4 regions of the Shinella agrisoli genome follow, and region 2 is predicted to be linked to each of the others. Evidence: predicted binding sites of a transcription regulator. Region 2 holds the regulator's gene; each other region holds the start of a gene.

Region 1 (4,788 bases), on a different contig from region 2:
ATGCATGACATCGTGATCCAGCTCCCTTGTGACGAACCAGGCGCGGTTCGCCTCCAGCGCCAGAGGCGCGCGGCGCGAGATGATTCGGTAGAGATAGTGCCGCCTCACCGCGGAAAAGCGGGCGTCGAAATCGCCCGGAACCTCCGCCGCGTCGAGCACGACGGTCCGCTCGCCGGCGAGCATCAGGTGGGCGTTGAGCGCGTTGCGGAGCGTGTGCTCCTTCCAGGTGCGGGCGAGATCCACATGGGCGACCTGCCCGAGGGCATGCACCCCGGAATCCGTGCGTCCCGCGCCGCGGATCGAAACGGTCTCGCCGGTGAGCGACAGGACCGCCGCCTCGATGGCGCCCTGCACGGAGTGGCCGTTCTCCTGCCGCTGCCAGCCGACATAGGGCGTGCCGTCATATTCGATGCGCAGGCGATAGCGCGGCATCAGGCGAGGACCTGGCCGGCGGGCACGGACGTGCCGCGCAGGAAATCGGCCGCGCCGAGCGGCTTGCCGCCGGCCTTCTGCAGGCGCACGAGCCGCACGGCGCCGCCATCACCGCAAGCAACCGTCAGCCGGTCGTCGAGAACCATGCCGGCGGGGCCGGACGAGCCTTCGCCGGCCCGCTCGCTCGCCAGCACCTTCACCCGCTCCGGCCTGCCGGCGACCGGCAGCTCGAACCAGGCGCCGGGAAAGGGCGAGAGGCCGCGGATATGGTTGTGCACGTCCCTGGCGGGCCGGGAAAAGTCGATGCGCGTTTCGGCCTTGTCGATCTTGGCGGCGTAAAGCACGCCTTCCTCCGCCTGCGGGGTGAGCGGCAGGTCGCCGGCCTCCAGCTTCGCCATGGCTTCGGCCATCAGCGCGCCGCCCGCCTGCATCAGCACGTCGTGCAGCTCGCCGGCGGTCATGGTCTCGCTGATCGCCACACGGCGGGTGAGGGCGACGGGACCCGTATCGAGGCCCTTGTCCATCTTCATGACCATCATGCCGGTTTCGCCGTCGCCCGCCATGATCGCCCGCTGGATCGGCGCCGCCCCGCGCCAGCGCGGCAGCAGCGAGGCGTGGCCGTTGTAGCAGCCGAGCCGGGTGCCGGCGAGGATCGCCTCCGGCAGCAGCAGGCCGTAGGCGACGACGACCGCCACATCCGCATTCAGGGCGCGGAACGCTTCGCGATCCGCTTCCGCGCGAAAATTGACCGGCGTGAAGACGGGAACGCCGAGCCGTTCGGCAGCCTGGTGCACCGGCGACTTCACCAGTTCGAGGCCGCGGCGGCCGGCAGGGCGCGGCGGCTGCGAATAGACGGCGACGATCTCATGGCCCGCCTTCGCAAGCGCTTCCAGCGTGGGAACGGAGAAATCCGGCGTGCCCATGAAGATGATGCGAAGGGCCATCGGTCAGCCTCCGTGAATGTTACGGGCGGCAGCCTCAGAGGGCCTTGCTGCCGCGCAGCTTCGCCGCCTTGGTGAACTTGCGGATCACCATCTCGCGCTTCAGCTTGGAAATATGGTCGATGAACAGCACGCCGTTCAGGTGATCGATCTCATGCTGGAGGCAGGTCGCCAGCAGGCCGTCGGCCTCGGTCAGCTGCTCCCTGCCCTCGCGGTCGAGATGCTTGACGGTGATCTTCGCGGGGCGCTCGACCTCGGCATAGTAATCCGGGATCGACAGGCATCCTTCCTCATAGACCGAGCGCTCGTCGGACGAGGCGACGATCTGCGGATTGATGAAGACCAGCGGCTTCCTGTCCTCGCCCTCCTTGGAGACGTCCAGCACCAGCATGCGCCGCGGCACGCCGATCTGGATGGCGGCAAGGCCGATGCCGGGCGCGTCGTACATGGTTTCGAGCATGTCGTCGGCAAGCTTCTTCACCTCGCCGTCCACGGTCTCGATGGGTTTGGAGGCCTGGCGGAGGATCGGATCGGGAAGGATTATCAGCGGCTTGATGGTCATGCGCCTCCTTAGCGTGGTTTTTGGGCGCTTTCAATCGACTTTGCCGGTCCGCCGCTCGATTTGTTCACGTTATGATCTGGTTTCCGCCGCAATCCGTGATATGGTCGCGGCATGATCGATCCCGCTTTCGACGCGCTGCTTTCCTCCTTCCTCGCCCGGCTCGGCGGTCCCGGCCCGGCGATGGCCCTGCTCGCCGCAGCGCTTCTCGCGCTCTTGGGTCTCCTCTCGGCCCGCCGCAGCCAGGCGCGCCAGCGCGAGGCGGCGGCGATGGCGGAGATGCGCTTTGCCGAGCTCTTGAAGGCGCAGACGGAAATGCAGGGCCGGGTCGCCGCCATGGCGGAGGTGTTCGGCGCCAAGCAATCCGAGACGAACCAGGCGATCAATGCGCGCCTTGACGGGCTGACGCAGCGGCTCGGCCAGTCGATCTCCGAACAGACGCGGGCGACGCACGAGAACCTCCGGCGCCTGCAGGAGCGGCTTGCCGTGATCGACAATGCGCAGACGAACATCCAGTCGCTGGCCAAGGACGTGGTGGGGCTTCAGGCAATCCTCTCCAACAAGCAGACGCGCGGCGCCTTCGGCCAGTCGCGCATGGAGGCGATCATCGCCGATGCCCTGCCGCCCGGCGCCTACCAGTTCCAGGCGCAGCTTTCCAACGGCGTGCGCCCCGACTGCACGATCCGCATGCCGAACGGACAGCCGCCGCTCGTCGTGGACGCGAAGTTCCCGCTGGAGGCGTGGAACGCCATGTCGGACGGACGCGCGCCGGAGGCCGCCAAGCTCGCCGCGCAGCAGTTCCGCCGGGACATGGAGACCCATATCCGCGACATCGCGGAAAAATACCTCATCGCCGGCGAGACGCAGGACACGGCCTTCCTCTTCGTGCCTTCGGAATCGATCTTCGCCAGCATCCACGAGGATTTCGAGGGCGTCGTGCAGCGGGCGCACCGCGCGCGCATCGTCATCGTCTCGCCGTCGCTGCTCATGCTGTCGGTGCAGGTGCTCCAGGCGCTGCTGAAGGACCAGCGCATGCGCGAGCAGGCCCATGTCATCCAGGGCGAGGTCGCGCGGCTGATGGACGATTTGACGCGGCTCGACGACCGGGTGCGCAAGCTCCACGGCCATTTCACATCCGCGCAGAAGGATGTCGACCTCATCCTCACCTCGACGGAAAAGCTCGCCCGGCGCGGCGCGCGCATCGGCGAGCTGGAATTCGAAACGGTTTCGGCACTTTCCCAGCCGGCGGAGAAGGCCGTCGAGAGCCGGACGGGCCAGCTGCGCCTGAGAGTGGTTGACGAGGACTGACCGCCTCGGGCATCGTCCGGCGGAAACGACAAGGGGCAGCTCTCATGATCACCGTCTTCGGCTCCATCAACATGGACCTCATCGCCACGCCTGAACGCCTGCCGAAGCCGGGCGAGACGGTGATGGGCACCAGCTTCACCACCGCCGCCGGCGGCAAGGGCGCCAACCAGGCGCTCGCCGCCCGCCGCGCCTGCTCCATCGTGCGCATGGCGGGCGCCGTGGGCGATGACCGCATGGCAAGCCAGGCGCTCGCGCTGCTCGCTGACGCCGCCGTGGACCTCAACGGCGTACGCTCCGCCGCCGAGGCGACGGGGACCGCCCATATCCTGGTCGCCGCCGATGGCGAGAACGTCATCGTCGTCGTGCCCGGCGCCAACGGCACGGTCACCGACGAGGACGCCAGGCGCACCCTCGCCGCCATGTCGCGCGGCGACTACCTGATGCTGCAGTTCGAAATCCCCAACCCGGCCATCGAGGCCGCGCTTGCCGGCGCGAAGGCGAAGGGCGTGATCTCCATCGTCAACATCGCCCCCTTCAGCGCCGCGGCGAAACGCCTCGGCGCGTTGGCGGACATCCTCGTCGCCAACGAGACGGAATTCGACCTCTTCGTCGGCAAGGGCGAGCTCTCGGACGAGGAGCGCGAGGCGGCCATGCAGAGGCTCCATGCCGAAAGCGGGCAGACGATCATCGTGACGCTCGGTGCCGACGGCGTCGTCGCCATCCGCAAGAACGAGATCCACCGCGCCGCCGGCCTTGCGATCGAGCCGGTCGATACGGTCGGTGCCGGCGATACGTTCTGCGGCTACCTTGCCGCCTCGCTCGATGCCGGCCTGTCCTTCAAGCAGGCGCTGCGCCGCGCGGCGGTCGCAGGCTCGCTCGCCTGCCTGAAGCCGGGCGCCCAGCCTTCCATTCCGTTCGCTCCCGCCGTCGATGCCGCGGTCTGAGCGGCCGCCTCTCCGGCAAATCCCGCAAATGCCATATCGGGCGTCGCTTTGCGGCGATGCCTGAAAATTCAGCCGGTTGCGCAGGCAGGCGCCGGCGAAGCTTGGCTATTTATTAATATTTTATCGGTTACTGAAGTCTCCAGACACCGGCCTTCGCGCAAGACGTCCGGTCCGTCTCCGGCGCTGGTCGCGCGCCCCGCCCTCCATGATGGAGATCCCCCTGCAAACGAATGTGCCTCTTCGCGGCAGCCGCCGCGGACGTCTCTCATCGTGAGGATTTCATGTTCAAGTTCCAGGCCAAGTCGCTTGCGACGAAGCTCATTGCGGTCACCGGCGGCACGATCGCCCTGGTGATGCTCGCCTCCAACACCGTTCTCATCACCCAAACGCAGAACCGCGTCGCCGATCTCGTCTATTCCAAGGCGGACACCGAGGCGAAGGCGATCGCGGCCGACATCGCGACCGATATCGGCCAGCTTGCGAGCGCGGCGCGCTCCATGGCGGGCGTGATCGGGCAGGGCCATTCCGGCGGCCATTTCGACCGCAGGGAAGTCGTCGACATCATCAAGGCGAATGCGGAAAAGAACAGCTTCGCGCTCGGCAG
Region 2 (4,788 bases):
CACATGACGGCCATCGGGTGGGCGTCGCGGCGGAAGCCGGTGAAGAAGCGGCTCATCTGCTCGTGCACCATCGTATGGTGCGTGACGCGGTAGTCGAAGTCGTCCTTCTGGGACTTCGTCGGCAGTTCGCCGTAGAGCAGGAGGTAGCAGACTTCCAGGAAGTCGCCGTGCTCGGCCAACTGCTCGATCGGATAGCCGCGGTGAAGCAGGATGCCCTCGTCGCCGTCGATATAGGTGATCTTCGACTCGCACGAGGCGGTGGAGGTGAAGCCGGGATCGTAGGTGAAGGCGCCGGTGTTCTTGTAGAGCGTGCCGATGTCGATCACATCGGGGCCGATCGTTCCGGATCGCGTCGGCAGCTCGACTGTCTTGCCACCGATCGATACGTCCGCGCTTGTTCCTGTCATAACGATCCTCCGTTGTTGCGAATGGTGGCACGAGGGTGTGCCAAGGCCATGAACATGCTCGTTTTGCTAGCCCATTTGCGGTGTCCTGCCAAGCGATACGAAAGGCAAATTGTGCATTGCGGAAACGAGCTTTCCGGCAACGCAATATCTACCGTTTCCGCGAAGTTGCAAGCAACCATTGAGAGTGCCCGGCGAAATATGGAGGGGGCATCCTTTCTGTCTGGCTTAGCATTTTGCGCGCCTACTGGCGATTGAAGATTTCTCCGTTCGATTGCATAGTGGGCATGGGACGGATGGGATCATGGCGAAGGTGGAAGTCGCGGAGCGGCGGGAAGTTCCTGAGGCCCATGCCTGGCGGGCGGCGGCCGAAGAGGGCGCCTTGCCGCTTTCCCTTCCCGGAACGCCGCGCCGCCGGCCCCTTGCCGCCATCCTGCGCACGGCCGGGCGGCTCGGGGAGCGGGCAAAGGGCCGGCAGACGCTCGCCGCGGCCCTTGCGGAAGAGCGCGCGCACGGCCATTTCTTCCTTTTCGTTCCCGTCTTTCTCGGCGTCGGGGCGGCGCTGTGGTTCGCCGCTGGGTCCGAGCCGCCGCTCCATGCGCTGGTCCTTTGCGCTTGCGCGGCGCTCTGGCCCGCCTGGCGCCTGCGCCATCGCGAGGACTGGGCTGCGCTCGCCGCTGGCGCCGCCCTGCTCGTTCCCGTCGGCATGCTGCTGGCGGCGCTCGAAAGCGCGCGGCTCGGCACGGTCCTCCTGGATGCGCCGGTGACGACCGAGATCGGCGGCCAGGTCCTGTCGCGCGAAAGCGACGGACGGGGCGCGATCCGCTACCGCATCGCGCTCGAGACGACGCGCGATCCCGAATTGAAGCGCCCGCCCGGCGTGGTGACGGTGCTTGCCAGGAGCCGGCACGAGGCGATCCCCATCGGCGGCGGCATCACGGGACGCGCGCGTCTCGGCCCGCCCTCCGGCCCGGCGCTTTCAGGCCTCAACGACTTCGCCTTCGACGCCTATTTCGCCGGCAATGGCGCCGTCGGCTATTTCTACAGAGCGCCGGCGGCCCTTGCGGGGGCCGAAGCCGGGTGGAAAGAGCGGATCCGGCAGGAGATCGCGACCTGGCGAAACAACCTGACCGAGCATATCCGCGGCCGCATCGGCGGCGATGCCGGCGCGATCGCCGCGGCGCTCGTGACGGCCGAGCAGCGCGCGATCAGCGAGGAGACGGTCGAGGCGCTGCGGCAGGCGGGGCTTGCCCATGTGCTTGCCATTTCGGGGCTCAACATGGTGCTTGCCGCCGGCACCTTCCTCGTCGGCGCGCGCATGCTGATGGCGCTGGTCCCGGGTTTTGCCGAGCGCTATCCGGCAAAGAAGATCGCCGCCGCCGGCGCGCTCCTCATGGTGACGCTCTACATCCTCGTCTCGGGCGGGGCGATCTCGGCGGTGCGCTCGTGGATCATGATCTGCGTCATGCTCGTGGCGGTGCTTTTCGGACGGTCGGCCATCAGCCTGCGCAACGTCGCGATCTCGGCGATCCTCATCCTCTTGGCGACGCCGTCCGCCGTCACCAATCCCGGCTTCCAGATGTCCTATGCCGCGACCCTCGGCCTCGTCGCCGGCTATGCGGCCTGGCGGGAGAGGCCGGTCCGGCAGGAGAGCGGGGGAGGGCCTTTCCGGCTCTTCGGCGGCGCGCTCGGCCGCTTCTTCGGCGGGCTTCTCCTTTCCTCCCTGATCGGCGGCTTTGCGACGCTGATCTATTCCATCGGCCATTTCCACCGCATTCCGGCCTACGGGCTCGCCGGCAACCTGCTCGCCATGCCGGTGATCAGCGCCGTGGTCATGCCGTTCGGCCTCATCGCCGTGCTGCTGATGCCGTTCGGCCTCGATGCGGTGCCCTTCGCGATCATGGGCAAGGGCATCGAATGGATGATCGCGCTGTCGAACTGGGTCTCCGGCTGGAATGGGGAGATCGTTACCGGCCGCATACCGCCGCTTGCCTTCCTCCTGGTCGGCGTCGGCGGCGGGCTGGTCTGCATCCTGCGCACGCGGCTGCGCCACCTGGGCACGCTGCTCATCGTCCTCGGAATCGGCGCCGCCTGCTGGCCGGGCAGCCGCAGCATGCCCGAAGTGCTTGTCTCGGAAGACGGCCGACTCGTCGCCGTCCTGCGCGACGGCGGGGTTTCGACGAACCGGACACGACCGCCCGACTTCATCTACGACCAATGGCGCCGCGCGCTTCGGCTCGGCGCGCTCGTCAAGCCGGAGACGCGCAAGACGGCAGGTTTGACGGTGGAAGAGGCAGAGGAGGGCGCGGCAGCTTCCAGCGAGAAGAGGCCGCGCCGCAGGGCGGATCGGGAGAAGGCGAAAGCGGCCATGTCCGCGGCCTTCGAGGCGGCGGGAAAGCGTAACGGCTTCGTCTGCGAAGCAAAGGCGTTCTGCGCCGCCGTCTCGCCGAGCGGCTGGCGGATTGTCGCGCTGGAGGACGTCGCCTTCCTCGGCACGGCCTGCGATGCCGCAGACCTCGTCGTCGTATCCTTTGCCCTGCGGCTCGACGCCTGCCGCTCCGGCGCCCGGATGGTGACGGCGCGGCACCTGCGGCGGACAGGGGCTCTGGAAATCACGCCCACGGGCGCCGCGACGGCTTCGCCCCTGGCCGCGGCCCGGATCACGACCGCCGTCGAGACGCTCGACCGGCCCTGGTCGCGGCACCGCACCTACGACTGGCGGAGCGGCCGGTTCGAAGCCGAATCCGGCAATCAGTTGTAGCGGCGGATGAGGCCGACGAGCTTGCCCTGGATCTTCACGCGGTCCGGCCCGAAGATGCGGGTCTCGTAGGCGGGATTGGCGGCTTCGAGCGCGATGGAGGCGCCCTTGCGGCGGAAGCGCTTCAGCGTGGCTTCCTCGTCGTCGACCAGCGCCACGATGATCTCGCCCGGATTGGCGGTGCTGGCATTGCGGATGATGACCGTATCGCCGTCGAGGATGCCGGCCTCGATCATCGAATCGCCCTTGACCTCCAGCGCGTAATGCTCGCCGCTGCCGATCATCTCGGCGGGCACGGTGATGTCATGGGTGTTGTTCTGGATGGCGGAGATCGGCACGCCGGCGGCGATACGGCCCATGACCGGCACGGAAACGGAGGCGGACATGTCCGCCTGCGCCGGCATGCGCTGCTGCGGGGCGGACGGCAGCGGCTGCTTGCCGCGGCTGCCTTCTATGACGGCCGGTGAGAAGCCGCGGCGAGGCTGGAGGCTCGACGAATAGGCGTCCGGCAGCTTGATGACTTCCAGCGCCCGCGCGCGGTTGGGCAGGCGGCGGATGAACCCGCGCTCCTCCAGCGCCGTGATGAGGCGGTGGATGCCGGATTTCGAGGCGAGATCCAGCGCGTCCTTCATTTCGTCGAAGGACGGGGGAATGCCGGACTCCTTCATACGCTCATGAATGAACAGGAGGAGTTCCTGTTGTTTGCGCGTCAGCATGGCCTCTCCAACCAGAATCGTGAAACAAATCCAGAACAGACACTATCTGTTCCATATGTGTTCCGCAAGAGGCTCGTGAAACAATAATACGGGCTCAGGCGTCAGGTTCGCGCAGGAGAAGGATTTCGCAGGCGGCGCCCGCCTGCGCGGCCGGCGAGTGCGGCGGGCGGACGAGCAGGCCCTCCGACGCGGCAAAGACCTTCATCATCGAGGAATCCTGCCTGTCGTGCGGCGTGACCAGCAGTTCGCCGCCCGGCCCGCGGGCGATTCGCGCCCGCACATAGTCCTGCCGCCGGTCGTTCTGCTGGAGCGGCACCGCGGCGACCGCCGCGCGCAGCCGGCTCCTTTCGGGCAGGCGGGCGAGGCGGCGGACGAGGGGTTCGAGGAAGATCAGCGAGCAGACGAGGCTGGAAACGGGATTGCCGGGAAGGCCGACCACCTGGACGGCGCCGAGGCGGCCGACCATCAGCGGCTTTCCGGGACGCATGGCGATGCGCCAGAAATCGAGCGCCATGCCGGCCTCGCCGAGCACCGGCTGGACGAGGTCGAAATCGCCGACCGAGGCGCCGCCGAGCGTGACGAGCACGTCGATGTCGAGGGTGAGGGCGTGGCGCACGGCCTCGAGCATCGCCTGCCTGTCGTCGCCGACGATGCCGAGGTCGATGACCTCGGCGCCGGCCTCGCGGGCGATGGCCGATACGCCGTAGGTGTTGGAGGCGATGATCTGGCTTGCGCCGGGCGAGGCGCCGGGCGGGACCAGCTCGTCGCCCGTCGCCAGCAGCGCGATGCGCGGGCGGGCGTACACCGTGAGCGCCGCATGGTTCATCGCGGCGGCGACCGTCAGCCGTCCGGCATCGAGCACGTCGCCGGCCCTGAGCACGACCTCGCCTTCGCGGAAATCCTGGCCGCG
Region 3 (4,788 bases), on a different contig from region 2:
CATCGACAGCATCGCCACGATGACCGGCGTCTCCCGCCGCCAGCTGGAACGCCTGTTCGAGAGCGACATGGGGGCTTCGCCGAGCGCGATCTACATGAAGATCCGCATGGCCGCGGCGCTCAACATGGTGATGCGCACCAACAAGCCGCTGATCGAGATCGCGCTCGAGACCGGTTTCGAGAGCCTGTCGCACTTCACCCGCCGTTTCCGCGCCGCCTTCGGCGACACCCCCTCCCAGATCCGGCGCGACGGCCGCCGCCAGGCGGGCTGACGGGCAATTCTGCCGCCGGCTTGGAACCAAGCTGCGCGCCAATCGTTCGGTGTTGATTGCTGACAAGGAGACCGCAATGGCAAGCACTGACGTTCAATCCCAGATTTCCGCTCTCCGCGCAGAGATCGCCCAGCTCCAGAAGGACATCGGCGACAAGGGGGCGGAAGCCTACGAGACGATCCGCGACCGCGCCGGCAATGCGGTGGAGGCTGCCCGTCCCGCCGTCCGCTCGGCAACGAGATATGTGCGGAACGAAGGCGCAGCCGTGGCCCAGGCCGCGCGGGAACATCCGGCGGCCCTTTCGACCGTGGTGCTGACGGCCGGTCTTGCCGGTGTCGTCATCGGCTACCTGCTCGGCTCTCTCGCAAACGAGCCGCCGCGCCGCCAGGGCTGGTTCTGAGCGTAAAGACAAAGCCCGGCGATGCCGGGCTTTAGTTTGATGGCGAACGCCGCTCCAATCACTCTGTCATCCTCGGGCTTGACCCGAGGATCCACGCTTTTCAAAGGCTTATGGACGGACGGGTAAGGCCCGACCATGACGGAGAGGAAGTTGGGCGGGCTTTGTCAGCGGTCTGAGCCCGGCAACGCCGGGCCTTTTTCCTCTTTTCGATCGGCTTTCCCTTCAGGACGAGCGTCAGCGATGGCGCAGGCCGAAGAGGTAGCCGATGAAGGCGGCGCCGGCGAGGGTGGCGAGCGGATTGGCCTGGACGGTCTGGCGCAGTTCCTCGCGCAGCGATTCCGCCTTGGCGACCGCCAGCTGCCCCGTGCCTTCGGCGATGAGGCCCGCGGATTCCTTCAGCCGGCTGATTTCCGCCTTCAGCACTTCGATCTGTTCGTTGACCGTCGCTTCCGCGGCGGCGGCGCGGGCTTCCTCCGAAGTGCTGTCGCGACCTTCAACGACGCCGAGCGTGCGTTTGCCGGTGCTCTTTTCGTCAGCCATGGATGTTTCTCCTGAAATTGGTGGGATGGCAGGAGGAAGAACTTCCGCCGCGCCAGTTGGTTCCCGCCGGTGATTCAAACTGTGATCTTTCCGGCGCGGCCGGGTGATTGACTCTTGTGGCGATTGAGAACAAATAAAGAACAAACGCTGTTCAACCAGGAGCCGCCAAACCGATGTCCGCCTCCGTCCATGCCGTCGTCGCCGATCTGCGCGACCGCATCCGGCAGTTCGACGGCCGCGCCTTGCGCGACCGGGCGGTGCTGCCTTTCGGCGTGCCGGAGATCGACGAGCGGCTGCCCGGCGGCGGGCTGGCGCTCGCCAGCCTGCACGAGGTCTGCGGCGGCGGCAACGACGCCGTGGAGGGCGCGGCCGCCATGCTCTTTGCCGCGGGCATTGCGGCGCGCACCAAGGGACAGGTGCTCTGGTGCCTGACGCGGCCCGACCTCTTCGCACCCGCGCTCGCGCAGGCGGGGCTTTCCCCCGGCCGCGTCATCTATGTGGAGGCGGGCGACGAGAAGAGCCTGCTCCTCTGTTTCGAGGAGGGGCTGCGCCACGGCGGGCTCGGCGCGGTGGTGGCGGAGGTCGCGCGGCTGCCGATGGCCGCCTCGCGCCGCCTGCAGCTGGCGGCAGAGGCCGGCGGCACGCTCGGCCTTGCCGTGCGCCGTTTCCGGCTGAGGGCGGAGGCGGAGGCCTTCGCGCTGCCCTCCGCCGCCGTGACGCGCTGGCGGGTCTCCGTCCGTCCGTCGGCTGCCCTTCCCGTGCCCGGCATCGGCCGGGCGCGATGGCTGCTGGAACTCACCCGCTGCCGGGCCGGCGAGGCGGCGCAATTCGAAGTGGAGGCATCCGATGGCGAGGGTCGTATCGCTTTTTCTTCCCGGCTGGCCGATCGACCGCCTGAGGCGGGCGCTTGGCGCTTCGGCGCCTCCGCCTGACCGGCGGCTCGTGCTCGTCGGACGGGAGGGCCCGCGCCGCATTCTGACGGCGGTGAGCCGGGCGGCCGAGGAGGCAGGCCTGCGGGTCGGCATGCCGCTCACCAAGGCCCACGCGCTCGTGCCGGACGTCATGACCATGCCCGCCGATCCCGCTGCCGACGCGGCGGCGCTCGAACGCCTCGCGCTCTGGACCCTCCAGCACTATGCTCCGATCGTCGCACCCGATCCGCCGGACGGCCTCGTCATCGACGCCACCGGCACGGACCACCTGCACGGCGGCGAGGCGCGCATGCTGACCGGTCTCGTCAACCGTCTCGCGGCCTCCGGCATCAGCGCCCGCGCCGCCGTCGCCGACACCTGGGGCGCGGCCTATGCCGCCGCCCGCTTCCTTGCCGATCCCGTGCGCGTCATCGCATCCGGCGCCGCCGGGAAAGCCGTGGCGCCGCTCCCCATCCAGGGCCTGCGCCTCCCGCCGGAAACCGTGGCGGGCCTGCATGTTCTCGGCTTTGCCAGTATCGGCGATGTGCTCGCCGTGCCGCGCGCGCCGCTCGTGCTGCGCTTCGGCCCGCTCCTCGGCCGCAGGATCGGCCAGCTTGAGGGCACGGTCCGCGAGCCTGTCGATCCGCTGCGCGATCTGGAACTCGTGACGGTCCGCAAGGTTTTCGGCGAACCGATCGGTGCGCCGGAGACCATCGCCCGCTACACGGCGGCCCTTGTCCGCGACCTTTGCCTGGCGCTGGAAAAACGCGGCCTCGGTGCCCGCCGTCTCGACCTCCTCTTCCACCGCGTCGACAATTCCCTGCAGGCGATCCGCGTCGGCACGGCGCGCGCCGCGCGTGAGGAGAAGCGGCTCACCCGGCTTCTCTGCGACCGGATCGAGACGATCGATCCCGGTTTCGGTATCGAGATCATGGACCTGACCGCGACGCTCGCCGAACCGCTCGTCCTGCAACAGGCCGCCTCCTCGCTGATCGAGGAGGAGCAGGCGGACATTGCCGCCCTCCTCGACGTGATCGCCAACCGCATCGGTGCGGACCGGCTCTACCGTCTCGCTCCGGTGGAAAGCGACGTGCCCGAACGCTCCGTCCGTCGCCTGCCGCCCTTGGCGCCGGACGACGGTGCGGCCTGGCAGGAGCGCTGGCCGCGTCCGGCGCGCCTGCTGGCGCGGCCGGAGCCGGTCGAGGTCGTGGCGCTCCTGCCCGACCATCCGCCCGCCTTCTTCACCTGGCGCGGAGTGCGGCGGCGGGTGAAGCGGGCGGACGGGCCCGAGCGCATTTTCGGCGAATGGTGGAAGCGTGACGCGGAGCGCGCCGCCGTGCGCGACTATTTTCGGGTCGAGGATACGGAAGGCGAGCGTTTCTGGCTCTTCCGCTCGGGCGACGAGGCTCAGGCCGCCAGCGGCGGCGGCCGCTGGTTCCTGCACGGGGTCTTCGCATGAAACCGCGCTATGCCGAGCTTCAGGTCACCTCCCACTTCTCGTTCCTGCGCGGCGCGAGCAGCAGCGACGAGCTCTTCCTGACGGCGCAGGCGCTCGGTATCGATGCCCTGGCCGTCGTCGACCGCAACAGCCTTGCCGGCATCGTGCAGGCGCACCGGGCGGCGAAGGAGACGGGCGTGCGCCTCGTCGTCGGCTGCCGGCTGGATCTCGCCGACGGCATGTCGCTGCTCGTCTATCCGACCGACCGCGCCGCCTATTCCCGCCTCTGCCGCCTGCTTTCCATCGGCAAGAAGAGGGCCGGCAAGGGCAAGTGCCATCTCGAATGGCAGGATGTGGTGGAATGGAACGAGGGCCTCATTGCCGTGCTGGTGCCCGGCGAGGCGGACGAGACCGCCGCCTTCCAGCTGCGCCGCCTCTCCGAAGCCTTCCGCGGCCGCTGCTATCTCGCCCTCACGCTCCGCCGCCGGCCGAACGACCAGCTGCGCCTCTTCGAGCTCTCCAGTCTCGCCGCGCACCATCGCGTGCCCACCGTCGTCACGAACGACGTGCTCTATCACGAGCCGGGCCGGCGCATGCTGCAGGACATCGTCACCTGCATTCGCCACAACGTCGTCATCGACAATGCCGGCTTCCTGCGCGAGCGCCATGCCGACCGCTATCTGAAGCCGCCGGAAGAGATGCACCGCCTCTTTGCGCGCTATCCGCAAGCCCTTGCACGCACGCGGGAGATCGTGGAGCGCTGCCGGTTCTCGCTGGACGAGCTGCAATATCAATATCCCGACGAGAAGGAGCATGCGGACCTCACGCCACAGGAGGCGCTGGAGAAGTACACGTGGGAGGGAGCGGCCGTCCGGTATCCGCACGGCGTGCCGGACATGGTGCGCGAGAAGCTGAAGCATGAGCTCCGCCTGATCGAGAAGATGAAATATGCGCCCTATTTCCTGACGGTCAATTCGATCGTCCGGAAGGCCCGTTCGATGGGCATCCTCTGCCAGGGCCGGGGATCGGCGGCCAACAGCGCCGTCTGCTTCGTTCTCGGCATAACCTCCATCGATGCGAGAAAGAACGGCCTGCTCTTCGAGCGCTTCGTCTCCGAGCAGCGCGGCGAGCCGCCCGACATCGACGTGGATTTCGAGCACGAGCGCCGCGAGGAGGTGATCCAATGGATCTACGAGACCTACGGAAAGGACCGTTCCGCACTCTGCGC
Region 4 (4,788 bases), on a different contig from region 2:
GTCTCAAGGCCCGTGAAGACGTTCTTGAACTGCACCATGCCGGCATTGGTGAACATCAGGGTCGGGTCGTTGCGCGGCACGAGCGGGCTGGACGGGACGACCTCGTGGCCCTCTCTGCGGAAATAGTCGAGGAAAGTCGACCGGATGTCATTCACGCCGCTCATATCGCGTCCTTCATCTCTGCACTGTCCGCGCCGGAAAGCGGCGCATCACCCACCCAATTGTCCCTGCAACGACGGCCAAGCCGCCTCGCCGGCCGGAGCGCCCGCCCGGAAGGCCGATCAGGGCCGTCCATCCGCGAATTCCGTCGAAACGTCACGCACCCGCCGCCTGTCTTGCGGAAAGGCCGAAAAACCCGGAGCGCGCGAGAACTGAAGGCTTTTATCGCCCGCCTCGCGCCCTGTCCAGACATCAAAAAACCGGCCTTTCGCGAAGAAGAGGCCGGTCCTTCGAGTTTTTTGAGAGCGTTGCGCGGCGATTACATTTCCGCCGCGTCGCCGCTGTCGTTGGGATCCGGGCCGCCGTTTTCGAGGAACCGGTCGGCGATGAGGCCGGCATTCTGGCGCAGCGCGGTCTCGATCTCGCGGGCGAGGTCCGGATTGTCGCGAAGGAAGGTCTTGGCGTTCTCGCGGCCCTGGCCGAGGCGCTGGCTGTTGTAGGAGAACCAGGCGCCCGATTTCTCCACGATGCCGGCCTTGACGCCGAGGTCGATGAGCTCGCCGGTCTTGGAGACGCCCTCGCCGTACATGATGTCGAACTCGACCTGCTTGAAGGGCGGCGCCATCTTGTTCTTGACGACCTTGACGCGGGTCTGGTTGCCGATCACCTCGTCGCGCTCCTTGACCGCGCCGATGCGGCGGATGTCGAGGCGGACCGAGGCATAGAACTTCAGCGCGTTGCCGCCCGTCGTCACTTCCGGCGAACCGTAGACGACACCGATCTTCATGCGGATCTGGTTGATGAAGATGACCATGCAGTTCGACTTGGAGATGGAGGCGGTCAGCTTGCGCAGCGCCTGGCTCATCAGGCGCGCCTGGAGCCCCGGCAGGCTTTCGCCCATCTCGCCCTCGATCTCGGCGCGCGGCGTGAGCGCGGCCACCGAGTCGACGACGAGCACGTCGATCGCCCCGGAGCGGACCAGCGTATCGGTGATCTCCAGCGCCTGCTCGCCGGTATCGGGCTGGGAGATGAGGAGGTTTTCGAGATCGACGCCGAGCTTGCGGGCATAGACCGGGTCGAGCGCATGTTCGGCGTCGACGAAGGCGCAGATGCCGCCCTTCTTCTGGGCTTCCGCAATGGTCTGCAGCGCCAGCGTCGTCTTGCCCGAGCTTTCCGGGCCGTAGATCTCGATGATGCGCCCCTTGGGCAGGCCGCCGACGCCGAGCGCGATGTCGAGGCTGAGCGAACCCGTCGGGACCGTCTCGATCTCCACGACGCTGTCCTTCGAGCCGAGCTTCATGATGGAGCCCTTGCCGAAGGAGCGCTCGATCTGGGAGAGAGCCGCTTCGAGTGCCTTGCTTTTATCCACTGTTTTATCCTCTACGAGCCGCAAAGTGTTCTGTGCCATTTGGTCCACCTTTAGGTTATTGAAGCAAGACAGGCAACGAAGCCGCCGATGAAAGCTATGTACACATTTTGTTCTCGTTTTGCAAGGTGCATTCATCCATTTGAATATTTTTGCGAATCGAGGGGGTGTTCTATTTTCGTTTCGGGTGCGCGGAAGCCGCGCGGGAACAGGGCGGGACCGGCCGCCCGAGCGGGCGGCGGCGGCCGAATCGGCGAAGGGACGTGAAGGAAGGCGATGACGGGCAGGACGATACTGGTGATGGGCGGCGCCCATGTGGACAGGCGCGGGCGCATAACCGGAGAGACGGTGCCGGGGGCCAGCAATCCCGGAAGCTGGTTCGTGGAGGCGGGCGGCGGCGCCTTCAACGCGGCGCGCAATCTTTCGCGGCTCGGCCACAGCGTACGCCTCGTTTCGCCGCGGGGCGGCGATGCGGACGGCGACATCGTCGCCGCGGCGGCGCAAGCGGCGGGCGTCGAAGACACGCCGTTCATCTTCCTCGACCGGGCGACGCCGAGCTACACGGCGATCATCGAGCGGGACGGCAACCTCGTCATCGCGCTGGCCGACATGGATCTCTACCGCCTCTTCTCGCCGCGGCGCCTGCAGCAGCGCGCGCTGCGCGAGGCGATGGCGGCGGCCGGCCTCGTCCTCACCGACGCGAACCTGCCGGCCGAGACGCTTGCCGCCATGACCGGGGCGGCAAGGGCGGGAGGCGTGCCGATCGCCGGCATCGCCATATCGCCGGCCAAGGTCGCACGCTTCCGCGACAGCCTTCCCGGCCTCGCCTTCCTGTTCATGAACGAGGCCGAGGCGCGCACGCTGACGGGCGCGGCGCCGGAAAACCCCGCCGGCTGGCCGGAGGCGCTGCGCGCGGCGGGCCTTCCGGCCGGCGTGGTGACGCGCGGCGGCAGGGGCGTGATCGCCTTCGACGCGAACGGCGCCGTCGTCGTCAAGCCGCCGCCGGTTCCGGCCCTCGGCGACGTCACCGGCGCGGGAGATTCGCTCGCCTCCGGCTTCCTCAGCGCCTTCCTCGGCGGCGCGCGGATCGGCGAGGCCCTGCGCCATGGCGTGGCGGCGGCGGCGATCACCGTGCGCTCGCCTCTCGCCGTGGCCGAGGAAATGTCGCAGGCCGCGCTTGCGGACGCACTTTCTCTTGTGCCGCAGGCCGAAATCCTGTCATGAGATTTTTTTGCCCGAAACTCCGCAAGGACACAGCATGACCAGACCCGCCTCCTCCCTCCTGCCGATGCAGTATTCGGACGAAGTCGCCGCCGCCAAGGCCCGCGGCGCGCCCATCGTCGCGCTCGAATCGACGATCATCACGCACGGCATGCCCTATCCCGGAAACCTCGACATGGCGCGCAGCGTCGAGCGGATCATCCGGGAGGAAGGCGCCGTGCCGGCGACCATCGCCGTCATCGACGGCGTGCTGCACATCGGCCTCGAGGAAGCGCAGCTCGAGGCGCTTTCCAGGACCGAGGGCGCCATGAAGCTTTCGCGCGCCGACCTCGCCTTCGCCATCGCGGAACGCCGCACGGGCGCCACCACGGTCGCCGCGACGATGATCGCCGCCGCCCGCGCCGGCATCAGGGTCTTCGCCACCGGGGGCATCGGCGGCGTGCACCGCAGGGCGGAAGAGACCTTCGACATTTCCGCCGACCTCGACGAGCTGTCGCGCACCGGCGTCATCGTCGTCTGCGCCGGCGCCAAGGCCATCCTCGACATCCCCAAGACGCTGGAGGTGCTGGAGACCCGCGGCGTGCCGGTGGTGACCTACGACAGCCCGAACTTCCCCGCCTTCTGGTCGCGCGATTCCGGCCTAAAAAGCCCGCTGACGCTGAACAGCCCGGCGGCGATCGCCAATTTCCAGGCGGTGCGCGACCAGCTCGGCGTCGACGGCGGCATGCTGATCGCCAATCCCGTCCCGCAGGCCGACGAGATCCCCCGCGAGGAGATGGAGATCTACATCGCCCGCGCGCTCGACAATGCCGAACGCGACGAGGTCGCCGGCAAGGCGGTCACGCCCTACCTGCTCGACAGCCTCTTCCGCCTGACGGACGGCCGCAGCCTGAAGACGAACATCGCGCTGGTGGAGAACAATGCCCGGCTCGCGGCGGAGATCGCCGTGGCGATGGCCGACTGAACTGGCGAGGCGGCCGGCTGTGCCGGCCGTTTTCCAGGCGCGTCAGGCATCCAGCATTTCCCGCACCGCCTCGGCAAGCTGCTTCAGCGAGAACGGCTTGGGAAGGAAGCCGAACTTGGCGTCGGCGGGCAGGTTGCGGGCAAACGCGTCCTCGGCATAGCCGGAGACGAAGATGAACTTCAGGTCCGGATAGGATTTGCGCAGTTCGCGCAAAAGCGACGGACCGTCCATTTCGGGCATGACGACGTCGGAGACGACGATGTCGACGGCGCCGTTCAGCTCTTCCATGATGTCCAGCGCCTCGACGCCCGAGCCGGCCTCGTGCACCGTGTAGCCGCGGGTTTCCAGCATGCGCTTGCCCCCGCGGCGCACCGCCTCCTCGTCCTCGACGAGCAGCACGACGGCCGAGCCGCCGGTGAGGTCGCGCGGCTCCTTCTCCGGAGCCTGCGCGGCAGCGGGGTGCTGTTCGCCGCCCTGCATCGCCCCGGCTTCCGTCGAGGGCTCCGCCACGGCTTCTTCCGTGTGGCGCGGCATGAGGATGCGGAAGGTCGTGCCCTTGCCGACCTCCGAATCGAGGTAGATATAGCCGCCGGACTGCTTGACGATGCCGTAGACCATGGAGAGGCCGAGGCCGGTTCCCTTGCCCACCTCCTTGGTGGTGAAGAACGGCTCGAAGATCTTGTCTATGATTTCCGGCGGGATGCCGGTGCCCTGGTCGGCGACCTCGACCTCGACATAGTCGCCCGGCGGCAGGTCGCGCAGGTTCCGCGCCGCAATCTCCGCGGCCTGGACATTGCGGGTGCGGAAGGTGATCGTGCCGCCCTCCGGCATGGCGTCGCGCGCGTTGACGGCGAGGTTGATCAGCACCTGCTCGAACTGGCCGAGGTCCGTCTTGACCGGCCAGAGGTCACGGCCGTAATCGACGTCGATCTTGACGTTGGTGCCCGTCATGCGGTCGACGAGCATGCGCAGGTCGCCGATGACGTCGGTGAGGTTCAGGACGGTCGGGCGCATCGTCTGCTTGCGCGAGAAGGCGAGCAGCTGGCGCACCAGCACCGCGGCGCGGTTGGCGTTGCGC

Evidence for each region. The regulator LexA, encoded in region 2, represses DNA repair genes until DNA is damaged. The targets are predictions, from matches to a motif close to TGTTCNNNNTGTGTTCNG.
Region 1: ACIIOY_RS10555 (DNA recombination protein RmuC) is a predicted target of LexA. The motif match lies at 1,997-2,014, and genes of this name have one in related genera.
Region 3: ACIIOY_RS11870 (ImuA family protein) is a predicted target of LexA. The motif match lies at 1,337-1,354, and genes of this name have one in related genera.
Region 4: recA (recombinase RecA) is a predicted target of LexA. The motif match lies at 1,694-1,711, and genes of this name have one in related genera.

The regions. Positions count from the first base shown of each region.
Region 1 is NZ_JBJIEP010000008.1:81,052-85,839, forward strand. It holds gene truA (tRNA pseudouridine(38-40) synthase TruA) at 1-432, opposite strand, end outside; gene fmt (methionyl-tRNA formyltransferase) at 432-1,376, opposite strand; gene def (peptide deformylase) at 1,411-1,935, opposite strand; gene ACIIOY_RS10555 (DNA recombination protein RmuC) at 2,047-3,240, shown strand; gene ACIIOY_RS10560 (ribokinase) at 3,285-4,184, shown strand; gene ACIIOY_RS10565 (methyl-accepting chemotaxis protein) at 4,466-4,788, shown strand, end outside.
Region 2 is NZ_JBJIEP010000013.1:81,273-86,060, forward strand. It holds gene gltA (citrate synthase) at 1-407, opposite strand, end outside; gene ACIIOY_RS14930 (ComEC/Rec2 family competence protein) at 709-3,165, shown strand; gene lexA (transcriptional repressor LexA) at 3,156-3,878, opposite strand; gene ACIIOY_RS14940 (molybdopterin molybdotransferase MoeA) at 3,973-4,788, opposite strand, start outside.
Region 3 is NZ_JBJIEP010000009.1:128,099-132,886, forward strand. It holds gene ACIIOY_RS11855 (GlxA family transcriptional regulator) at 1-271, shown strand, start outside; gene ACIIOY_RS11860 (hypothetical protein) at 348-671, shown strand; gene ACIIOY_RS11865 (hypothetical protein) at 906-1,211, opposite strand; gene ACIIOY_RS11870 (ImuA family protein) at 1,385-2,143, shown strand; gene ACIIOY_RS11875 (DUF6504 family protein) at 2,058-3,581, shown strand; gene ACIIOY_RS11880 (error-prone DNA polymerase) at 3,578-4,788, shown strand, end outside.
Region 4 is NZ_JBJIEP010000015.1:74,800-79,587, reverse strand. It holds gene alaS (alanine--tRNA ligase) at 1-164, opposite strand, end outside; gene recA (recombinase RecA) at 479-1,567, opposite strand; gene ACIIOY_RS16640 (carbohydrate kinase family protein) at 1,802-2,749, shown strand; gene ACIIOY_RS16635 (pseudouridine-5'-phosphate glycosidase) at 2,784-3,710, shown strand; gene cckA (cell cycle histidine kinase CckA) at 3,753-4,788, opposite strand, start outside.